Regions from separate parts of the Vreelandella sulfidaeris Esulfide1 genome, predicted to be linked through region 1. Evidence: predicted binding sites of a transcription regulator. Region 1 holds the regulator's gene; the other holds the start of a gene.
The links. Region 1 encodes sigma-54, which starts transcription at its own class of promoters, with help from an activator protein. Its sites were predicted from a motif close to TGGCACNNNNNTTGCTNT; they were not measured.
Positions count from the first base shown of each region.

Region 2: ACW44H_RS05715 (HAD-IIB family hydrolase) is a predicted target of sigma-54. The motif match lies at 2,567-2,584, and genes of this name have one in related genera.

Region 1 is NZ_CM133364.1:1,538,311-1,543,038, forward strand. It holds gene pmbA (metalloprotease PmbA) at 1-885, shown strand, start outside; gene ACW44H_RS07040 (HPr family phosphocarrier protein) at 903-1,172, opposite strand; gene rapZ (RNase adapter RapZ) at 1,217-2,149, opposite strand; gene ACW44H_RS07050 (PTS sugar transporter subunit IIA) at 2,239-2,709, opposite strand; gene hpf (ribosome hibernation-promoting factor, HPF/YfiA family) at 2,714-3,022, opposite strand; gene ACW44H_RS07060 (RNA polymerase factor sigma-54) at 3,121-4,536, opposite strand; gene lptB (LPS export ABC transporter ATP-binding protein) at 4,680-4,728, opposite strand, start outside.
Region 2 is NZ_CM133364.1:1,224,020-1,228,747, forward strand. It holds gene ACW44H_RS05700 (FlgO family outer membrane protein) at 1-175, opposite strand, end outside; gene ACW44H_RS05705 (hypothetical protein) at 180-845, opposite strand; gene ACW44H_RS05710 (OmpA family protein) at 1,134-2,147, shown strand; gene ACW44H_RS05715 (HAD-IIB family hydrolase) at 2,648-3,565, shown strand; gene ACW44H_RS05720 (glycosyl transferase) at 3,598-4,728, shown strand, end outside.

The DNA.
Region 1 (4,728 bases):
CAGTCGGATGGTGCGTCACTCTCCAGCGGCGAAGGGGTACGCGTTTACGCCAATAGTCACGGTTTTTTAGGCACCCAAAAAGGCAGCAGTCATTCACTTTCATGTATGCTGATTGCCCAGGATGCGAGCGGTATGCAGCGCGACTACGATTATACGTCTGCGCGCGATCCGAAGGCGCTACGTGACCCGGCCGAGGTCGGTCGCGAAGCTGCGGTGCGTACGCTGCGAAGACTCGGCGCTAAACGCCCACCAACAGGCACCTTTCCAGTGCTGTTTGACCCGTCGTTGGCCAGCGGTCTGATTGGCCATCTGCTCGGTGGGTTAGCCGGTGGCGCGCTTTACCGTCAGGCCTCGTTTTTGTGCGACCGGCTCGGCACGCCGCTGTTTCCCGATTGGTTTAGCCTTGAAGAAAGACCAATGGAAGTAGGCGCTACAGCGAGTTCGCCGTTTGATGGTGAGGGCGTGCAAACTCGAAATAATCGCTTTATCGATCAGGGCCGCATAGCCAGTTATATGCTCTCTTCGTACAGCGCTCGAAGGTTAGGTATGCAAACCACGGGCAATGCTGGTGGGGCGCGTAACGTGCGTTTAGCGACACCGCTGCAATCCCGTGAAAGTCTATTGCAAGAAATGGGGCGGGGTATTTGGGTAACCGAGTTGATGGGGCAGGGCGTTAACGGTGTTACCGGTGATTATTCCCGTGGGGCAGCAGGTTTTTGGGTCGAAAACGGCAAAGTACAGTACCCGGTCGAAGAGTTTACGATTGCCGGAAAACTGGAGCGGATGTTTGCTGGGTTAGTGGGTATTGGTGATGATACCGATACCCGTGGCAGCGTACACACGGGAAGCTGGTTAATAGATGCAATGACGGTGGCTGGTGACTAACAAGTAAAAGCGGGCGGTTACTGATCTTCTTCAAAACGGGCTTCGAACAGCGCTTGAATAGCATCAAGCGCCTGTTCGGCGTCGTCCCCTTCTGCATTGACCTTTAGCTCAGTTCCGCAAGGGGCAGCTAGCATTAGCAATGACATAATATTAGCGGCGTCGGCCACCTGATGTTGCTTGTAGACCCGTATTTTTGCCGTGAAATGTTGGCCGCATTTAACCAGTTTAGTGGCTGCGCGTGCATGTAAACCGCGTTGGTTTGTGAGTGTGAGTATTCTTTCTGGCACCCTGGTTCCTTTTCGCCGAGTGGTGTCATTATGGGTAGAGGCACTTAAGAGGTTTCTTGTCGCTCGTCGCTGTAATCATTGCTGGCTAAAGGTACGGTTGGCTGACCTCCCAACGTATATTGCAGCCCTAGTTCGCGATGACGTAATTGAATCTCGCCTATGCTGTGTGCCAGTCTCTCAGCTAATTGTTCGACCATATAGACCGAACGGTGTTGGCCACCCGTGCAGCCAATAGCGATAGTCATGTAGCTGCGTTGGCTATTCTTATAAGCAGGTAGCCAACGTTCAAGCCATGCCTGAATATCGTCTCTCATGGCATCAACAATCGGGTAGCTGCTTAAAAAAGCCGCAATATTAGCGTCGCGTCCAGTGAATTGACGTAGCGTGGGATCCCAGTAAGGATTAGGCAAACAGCGCACGTCGAATACCAGATCGGCGTCTAACGGTACACCCCGTTTGTAACCGAAAGATTCAAGTGTCAGTGTCAACTTATCGCGCCGTTGGTGCGCTACTTGGTCGGTAATGCGTCGACGTAAATCGTGTACCGATAAGCGTGATGTATCGATGAGTAAGTCGGCTAGATCACGAATATCGTGCAGTGTTTCTTCTTCTTTATTAATCGCCTCTTCCAACGTCATTTCACTATCGCGCGTCAGCGGATGGCGCCGTCGCGTAGCGGAGTAACGTTCAAGCAGTATACGCGCATCGGTCGTCAGGTAGATGACTTGAAAATCAATCTTACGCTGGCATAGCTCCTCTAACAGCGAGGGCAGACGCTCCAGTGCACCGGGTAGGTTGCGAGCATCGATGCTGACCGCCAAGTGGGTGCGGCCTCCCTGGTGGCGTAGTTCGTCAACCAACGACCCCAGCAGCATGGCGGGAAGATTATCAATGGCGTAATAGCCAAGATCCTCGAGCGCTTGTAAGGCAATAGATTTACCTGACCCTGAGCGGCCGCTAATAATCACCAGTTGCATAGAGTCTCTCTTTGCTTTGATCAAGCTGCGTTGAGGGTGGTAAGCGGAAACAGTTGTTTGAACTGCTCAAAAACAGGTTTGTACGGCCCTCAGGTTGCTGATTGCTCACGAATCTTGCCAGTAATCAGCTCAAGTAGCTCACGCTGGCTGCCTGCTTTACGCAACTGCTGACGTGTGTCCGCATCATTCATAATGGTCGCCACCTGGCCTAGCAGAGAAAGGTGCGTATCATCGGCTTCTTCCGGCACTAGCAGTACAAACACCAGATCTACCGGGTCGCCGTCGATAGCATCAAAATCAATCGCTTCTGCCAGTTTTAAAAACCCTGCGATAGGGGCAGAGCAGTGTGGGCTGCGCGCGTGGGGAATAGCCACACCGTTACCAATACCTGTACTGCCTAAGCGCTCTCGACCGATTAAACGGCTAAACACTTCTTGACTGTCCAGGCTGGGAATATTTTGGGCAATAAAGGTGCTGAAAAACTCCAGCACCCTTTTTTTGCTGCCCCCGGGTACGTCGAAGAGGACACGTTCCGGGGGGAGTATGGTTTCCAACGTCATTGAATTAACGCACACCTGCGCCTTGGGCGCGGGCTTGTGCTTTTTCCTTATGTTTAACGAGTTGACGGTCAATTTTGTCCGCTAGTGCGTCAATAGCGGCGTACATATCACTGTCTATGGCTTCGGCATGTAAGTCAGCGCCTGCAGCATGCAGTGTACAGGCGGCATGCTGGCGCTCCTTCTCTACTGATAGGGTGACTTGCACCGTGGTTATATTGTCGTAATGGCGCTCTACACGTTCAAGCTTTTCGTTGACATAGTCACGCAAGGCGTCGGTCAGTTCTACGTGATGACCAGTGATATTAACTTGCATTGACGTACTCCTTATCCATCGGACTGTACTTCGATTGTAACCCTTTTTGCCGCGTTGCAAAGCCCTTGTCGAGAGTTTCCCTGAGAGGGTGACGAGTGCTAGCGCAAACGGCGCCGTTCACTGGAGGAGGGAATGCCCATCGCTTCGCGGTATTTGGCCACCGTGCGACGTGCCACCTGGATGCCCCCCTCATCTAAGAGCGTGACTAAGCGGCTATCCGAAAGCGGCTTGCCAGGCGGCTCTTCTTGGATCAGTTTCTTGAGCCGTGCGCGGATAGCCGTACTGGAGTGGCTATCGCCATCCTGCCCACTTACCTGGCTCGAGAAAAAATATTTGAGCTCAAAAACGCCCCGCGGTGTATGGATATATTTCTGAGTAGTTACCCGTGAAATAGTCGACTCGTGCATTTCCACGGCTTCGGCGATATCGGCGAGTATTAAAGGTTTCATCGCTTCTTCGCCATGCTCTAAAAAGCCAATTTGTCGGGTGATAATTTCACGGCCAACACGTAGCAGCGTATCGTTGCGGCTTGAAAGACTCTTAATCAGCCAGCGAGCTTCCTGAAGATGCTCTTTAAGAAACTGGTTGTCCTGACTTTTGTCTGCACGCTTTATCAAGCTGGCATAGTCAGGTTGTATCCGCAGCCGTGGCAGCGCCTCGGGGTTGAGTTCTAAATGCCAGCCTTCATGGTCATGGCGTACGACGAGATCCGGCGTTACGTAGCTGTCGTCGGTATCGCCATAGGCGCTGCCTGGGCGTGGATCAAGACTGCGTATTAGCAAAATGACATCCGCCAACTGATCATCATCAAGCCCCAGTCGGCGTTTTAGCAAGCGCATGTCATCTTTGCCCAACGCTTCAAGAAACTGTCGCACTAAGCGGCGGGCGGGGACCAGTAGCGGGGTATCATCAGGAAGGGCCGCTAGCTGCAGCATTAGGCATTCACGCAGGTCGCGGGCAAAGATACCCGTTGGCTCAAACTGCTGGAGCTTGAGCAAGATGGTTTCTACCTCGCGCTGGCTAAGTCCGTCAATGCCTTGAGCGCGAAGCCCTTCACGGATGTCATTGAGCGGTTGGGTTAAATAGCCGTTAGCGTCTAGCGCATCGATTAAGCTCTCCGCAACCTGCTGTTCACGCTCGCCAAAATCGGTCATCGCCAGTTGCCATAGCAAGTGCCCATGAAGGCTCTGGCCGGCAGCCTGACGCTCAAAGTCGGGCCCTTCACTACTGCTGGCGCCGTGACTTCCGATATCCTGGTAGGTATCTGACCAATCGCTATCTACTGATAATTCGGTGGGAATACTCTCGGACCACTCTTCTTCTTTAGGCTCGCTGACGGCCTGTTCGCTAAATTCATCTTCCTGTTCCAACAGGGGGTTGGCGTCTAAGGCCTGCTGAATTTCTTGACGAAGGTCCAGCGTTGATAGCTGTAACAGGGCGATGGCCTGCTGCAGCTGAGGTGTCATGGTCAGCTGTGTGCCGATACGCAGTTGTAGAGAAGCTTTCATGACCATCTGAGAACCACTCGTTATTCAGAATCCTCCACCCTAGTGCGAGTGAGGACCAGGTGCAAGTGCAATAAGCATGCCATTGGTGGTAAAGTCATTGTAGAGCACTATTTATAGGCCAAAAATAAGCGTCAGAATTAAGAAAAGCCTTACAGACGAAAGTCAGCACCCAAATAAACGTCTCTCACCTTCTGGTTT
Region 2 (4,728 bases), 310 kb from region 1:
CGGCAGCGGCATGAACCAATTCCGAAAGGTCGGGTTCCGGTTGGGCGGGCGTGTTGTGAGCATTACCCAAGGTGTTGCAGCCCGCTAGCATCAGTAGCGTAATGCTAACGACCATTGCACGGGTTGAGTGGTTTACAAAGCGAGCGCGCCATACAGTCAAAAAAGTCTTCAGCATGTCATTACCACGTGTCAGTAATGGAAACGGAGGGCGTGGCAGGGGCCTGAGGCACGCGATGAGGCGCGTATTGGCGACGATCGCCTGCATTAATGTAGTAAATATTGGAGGAAGAGTAGAGAATTCGTTCGCCATCGATAATCTGGGTCGTCACAATGATCTCTTCGTTGCCGGTATGGGTCCAGCTACCGCTGGTGGTGTCGGCGAGTGCGGCGGCAGGGATTAACCCCAATGCGGGTTCGGCCCACTGGTTATAAGGGATGGTCGCCACAGCGATGCCAGCGGTGAGCGCGGTAAAGGCCCCAATAGGCGGGCGTATAAAACCGCGATCCCGATGTTCGACGACTTCTACATCAATCGTGATATTGGCGCTGTTCGCGGTGGGAACCGTGGTGAGGTTGGCGCCGCGTGATACTAGCTCACTGGTGAGTAGCGTGCGGAATCCACGTCCAAACTCACCACCGCTGTAGGCATGTAGTTCGCCGTTGTCTGCTTCGCTGATATGTAAATCGCGATTGCGTACGCGCTCACGTTGTAAAATGCGGGTAGCTTCGTGTTGGGCCAGAACGTCCCAATGATGAGCTGCCTGCATGCGCTGTTGTTCAGTATAAGGATAGGTGGTGGCGATCGGCGCTTGTGATGTATTGGCGTAAAAGCAGCCGCTGAGCATTAAGCTTGCCAGCCCCAAGCTAACCGGACGTATGAAATAAGGTAGTTGAAATAATGTGGGACGGGTGCGCACCTGCTAGTTCCTTTTTCGCTACAAAACTGCTTTTGATAGACTGTTCGTCGTGCTTTTCTGCCACGGTTAGTTTGCCATGCCTGGTTCGAAGTGCCTAACCTGACATACTTAATTCCTAGTTCTTGTATTCATAGTTCTTGTATTCGAAGTACTTGTAATCGATATAAATAGCTAGATCGGCCATAAGGTTCAAAACTTGAATGAGCAATAACACCCATGCTTGAAGATTACCGCAGAGGACCGCGTCATGATTCGCTAATGTCGGCTTACCAAGAAGGCGATAGCAATAGCGGATGGATGATCAGCTATCTCGATATCATGACGTTGATGGTGGCCCTTTTCGTGGTCATTATTGCCGCTGCCGGGGCGACAAGCCCTGAATGGGTGGCGGAGGATACCGCGAGTGACTACACCCAATCAGCATCATCGCCTACGCTGGGAGTCCCGATGCCCGGGACGTTAGCTAAGGCAATGCCTGAGCGCGCCGGTACTGCCGCCTGGAATGGGGTAGGGCTGAGCCCCATGGCCATTAGTACGGCGTTGGGGGTGGCTGGGTTGCCACCCTTGTCTCAAGTACGTCGTCGCGTCAGCGTTGGGGTGCCACCCCTTTTGGCGGCACCATCTCCGCAGCCTCCCACAGAGCCGGTTATCGCCCTGCCAACCCTGCTAATGCCTACAGGTATCGAGAATTTAACGTCACCCTTGGCTGATTATATGGTGGTGTTAACGGATCGTCCCCCGGTCAATGTACAGGCGGTGAGCGATGAAGCAAGACTAGGTGCGGTTGCACTGGAGCAGTCGCTCTCTCAACGCGTTGAAGAGTCGCCTTATCTGCCCGACCTGGAGGGGGTTGAAGTGTCGCGGGTACCGGAGGGGATTAGTCTGCGTGTTCAGGATCAGCTGCTGTTTCCTTCTGCGACAGCGGAGCTAACCGACGATGGTTCTTCACTGGTGGGTAGTTTGCTGGCGACTATTCAACGTTATGATGGCGAAGTCTGGGTTGAAGGCCATTCCGATAGCCAGACCATTAACACTGACGAATTCTCTTCTAACTGGGCACTCTCAAGTGCGCGTGCCATTGCCATTGTTGAAGCGTTAGAAGCTGCCGGTGTTTCTGCTGAACGGCTACGCGCCGTCGGCTTGGCGGCCACAAGACCGCTCGAAAGCAACGCTACCGCTGAAGGGCGCGCACGCAACCGGCGGGTTGAGGTAGTCATTCATGTGGAGTAGTTGTCGTGGGCTTAAAACACGGGTCTTAAAACACAGGGCTTAAAACAAAAGCTTAAACAAACATTAAAAAAAGCCCGCCGGGGGAGGCGGGCATTAAAGGGCTTGGCTTACTGTGGCCCACTGGCATCAGGTGAGGGGTATACAGGGCTGCCAGTGGGTACAGCTTTAGTATAGCTATTTGCGCGAATTTTCCAAGTGTTGCGATATTTTTTTACTAGCTTGTTTAGTCAATTTGATAAGTTCTTTGCGTCTTAATTTGCAAACAAGCGGTGAGTAAGGTGCACCGTTCCGCTTCATGCGCTTTTTTGGTGCGCTGATGCTGCCTCTTTTTGGTGCTGAGTGATGTTTGAACGTTATGAGCCTTATAAACCCACCTGCATTTACATGTAACCTTTTGCTGATTCAATACTTCTTTGTCTTGGCGCATAACTTGCTACATTGGTTAGGTAACCTAGAGATACCATCTTAACGATGCGTTAAGACTGATGAGAGGTAGTGCCATGTCTGAACACATTCACCTTTCGGTACCAGCGCCTCCGGCAGACCCCGCTTTGCAGCCACGGCTGGTAGTGACTGATTTAGACGGCTCGCTGTTGGATCATCATAGTTATGATTTCAGCCCTGCTGCACCATGGCTTGCCCGTTTAAAGCAGATGGGGGTGCCGGTAATCCCGGTGACCAGTAAGACCCGTGCCGAGCTGCTCCCGCTGCGTGAAGCACTAGGCCTTACGGCCACGCCGTTTATTGCTGAAAATGGTGCGGTCATTGGCTTACCGCCGGGTTGGTGTCATGCGCGCTTAGACCGGCCTGGTAGCGGTCGTGACGGGGTCGTTATCAAACACCCAGGCGTCGATGTTGGCTTTATTCGCGCTCGTTTGAAGGTATGGCGCGAGCGCTTGAATGTTCAATTTACCCGCATGGGTGAGTTGAGTGTAAAGGAAGTCATGGAACTGACAGGGTTGGACGAACCACGCGCCCGTGATGCTCGGCAGCGGGAGGGGAGTGAGCCACTATTGTGGGAAGATAGTGCCGCGGCATTGGAAACGTTTCGTGCCGCGCTAGAGGGGGATAGCCTGCAACTCACTCAAGGGGGGCGTTTTTGGCATGTCATGGGGCGCGCGGCCGACAAGGGCGCCGCCGTGGAATGGTTGGTTAAACGCTTTACGGCGTTAAGAGGCCAGCCCCCACTTTCATTGGGGTTGGGAGACGGGCCGAACGATATCACTATGCTTGAAGCGGTCGATCAAGCGGTGGTGATTCGTGGTTGTCATGACTTGGTCGTCGAGCCCCGTAATACATCGCTATATCGCACGGAAGCAACAGGACCGACCGGCTGGGCCGAGGGAGTAACCCACTGGTGGGGGCGAGATGACCGCCGTTTAACGACGGCGGAGAAGCATGTTGCCGTTTCTTTATGATTCTAAGTTTATGAGACCAGGGAGGTGAGCGCGTGAGTGACTTTCATCAGAACGGTATTATTACTGACTTTCACAATCTTACCCAGCGCTCGGTTGATGCGCTTGAGCAAGAGTTATGTCAATTTTCCCATCGACGCCCGATGGGGTTGATTCTGCCCTCGCTTTTTTCGGAACTGGAAGGGCCAGCGTTGTCGGGGATAGTTGATGAGCTGGCTAAAGTCCCTTATCTCAATGAAATTGTGATTGGTTTGGATCGAGCTGACCGTGAGCAGTTCTTGTATGCCCGGGAGTTTTTCTCTCGGCTACCGCAGCATACGCGTATTTTATGGAATGACGGCCCACGGCTAAGCGCCTTGGATGCGGAACTAGGGGAGCACGGGTTAGGCGCCTCGGAACCGGGTAAAGGGCGTAATGTGTGGTATTGCGCAGGCTATATGCTGTCGTCAGGGCGCTCGACGGTCGTAGGGCTACACGATTGCGATATATTGACCTACGAACGCGGGCTGCTGGCACGGCTGTTGTATCCTGTGGCTCACCCTAATTTTAACTATAGTTTTAGCAAAGGTTATTACCCACGCATTGCGAAGGGTAAGCTCAATGGTCGTGTCTCACGGCTGCTTGTGACGCCCCTGTTACGGGCGCTTAAAACCGTGTGCGGGCCATTGCCCTATCTCGACTATCTGGATGGTTTTCGTTATCCGCTGTCAGGCGAGTTTGCAATGCGCCGTGAAGTGCTGGAAGAGATTCGCATGCCTGCTGATTGGGGGCTGGAAATTGGCGTATTGTCAGAGCTACAGCGCAATTACTCACTGCGGCAGCTTTGCCAAGTGGATATTGCCGATGCATACGACCATAAACACCAGCCGATTAGCGAAGAAGATCCCAATGGCGGTTTAAACCGCATGAGCCTTGATATCTCCAAAGCGCTCTATCGCAAATTAGCGACTCAGGGCGTTACCTTTAGCAGCGAAGATTTCCGCACGCTCAAAGCGACCTATTACCGCTTTGCACTGGATTTGATTGAGGCCTATGATCACGATGCGACGATGAATGGCCTAAGCCTTGATCGTCATAGTGAGGAGCAGGCCGTGGAGCTATTTGCCAGTAATCTACTCGAAGCAGGCAACCTGTTTTTGGATAACCCCAGAGAGCGGCCTTTTATT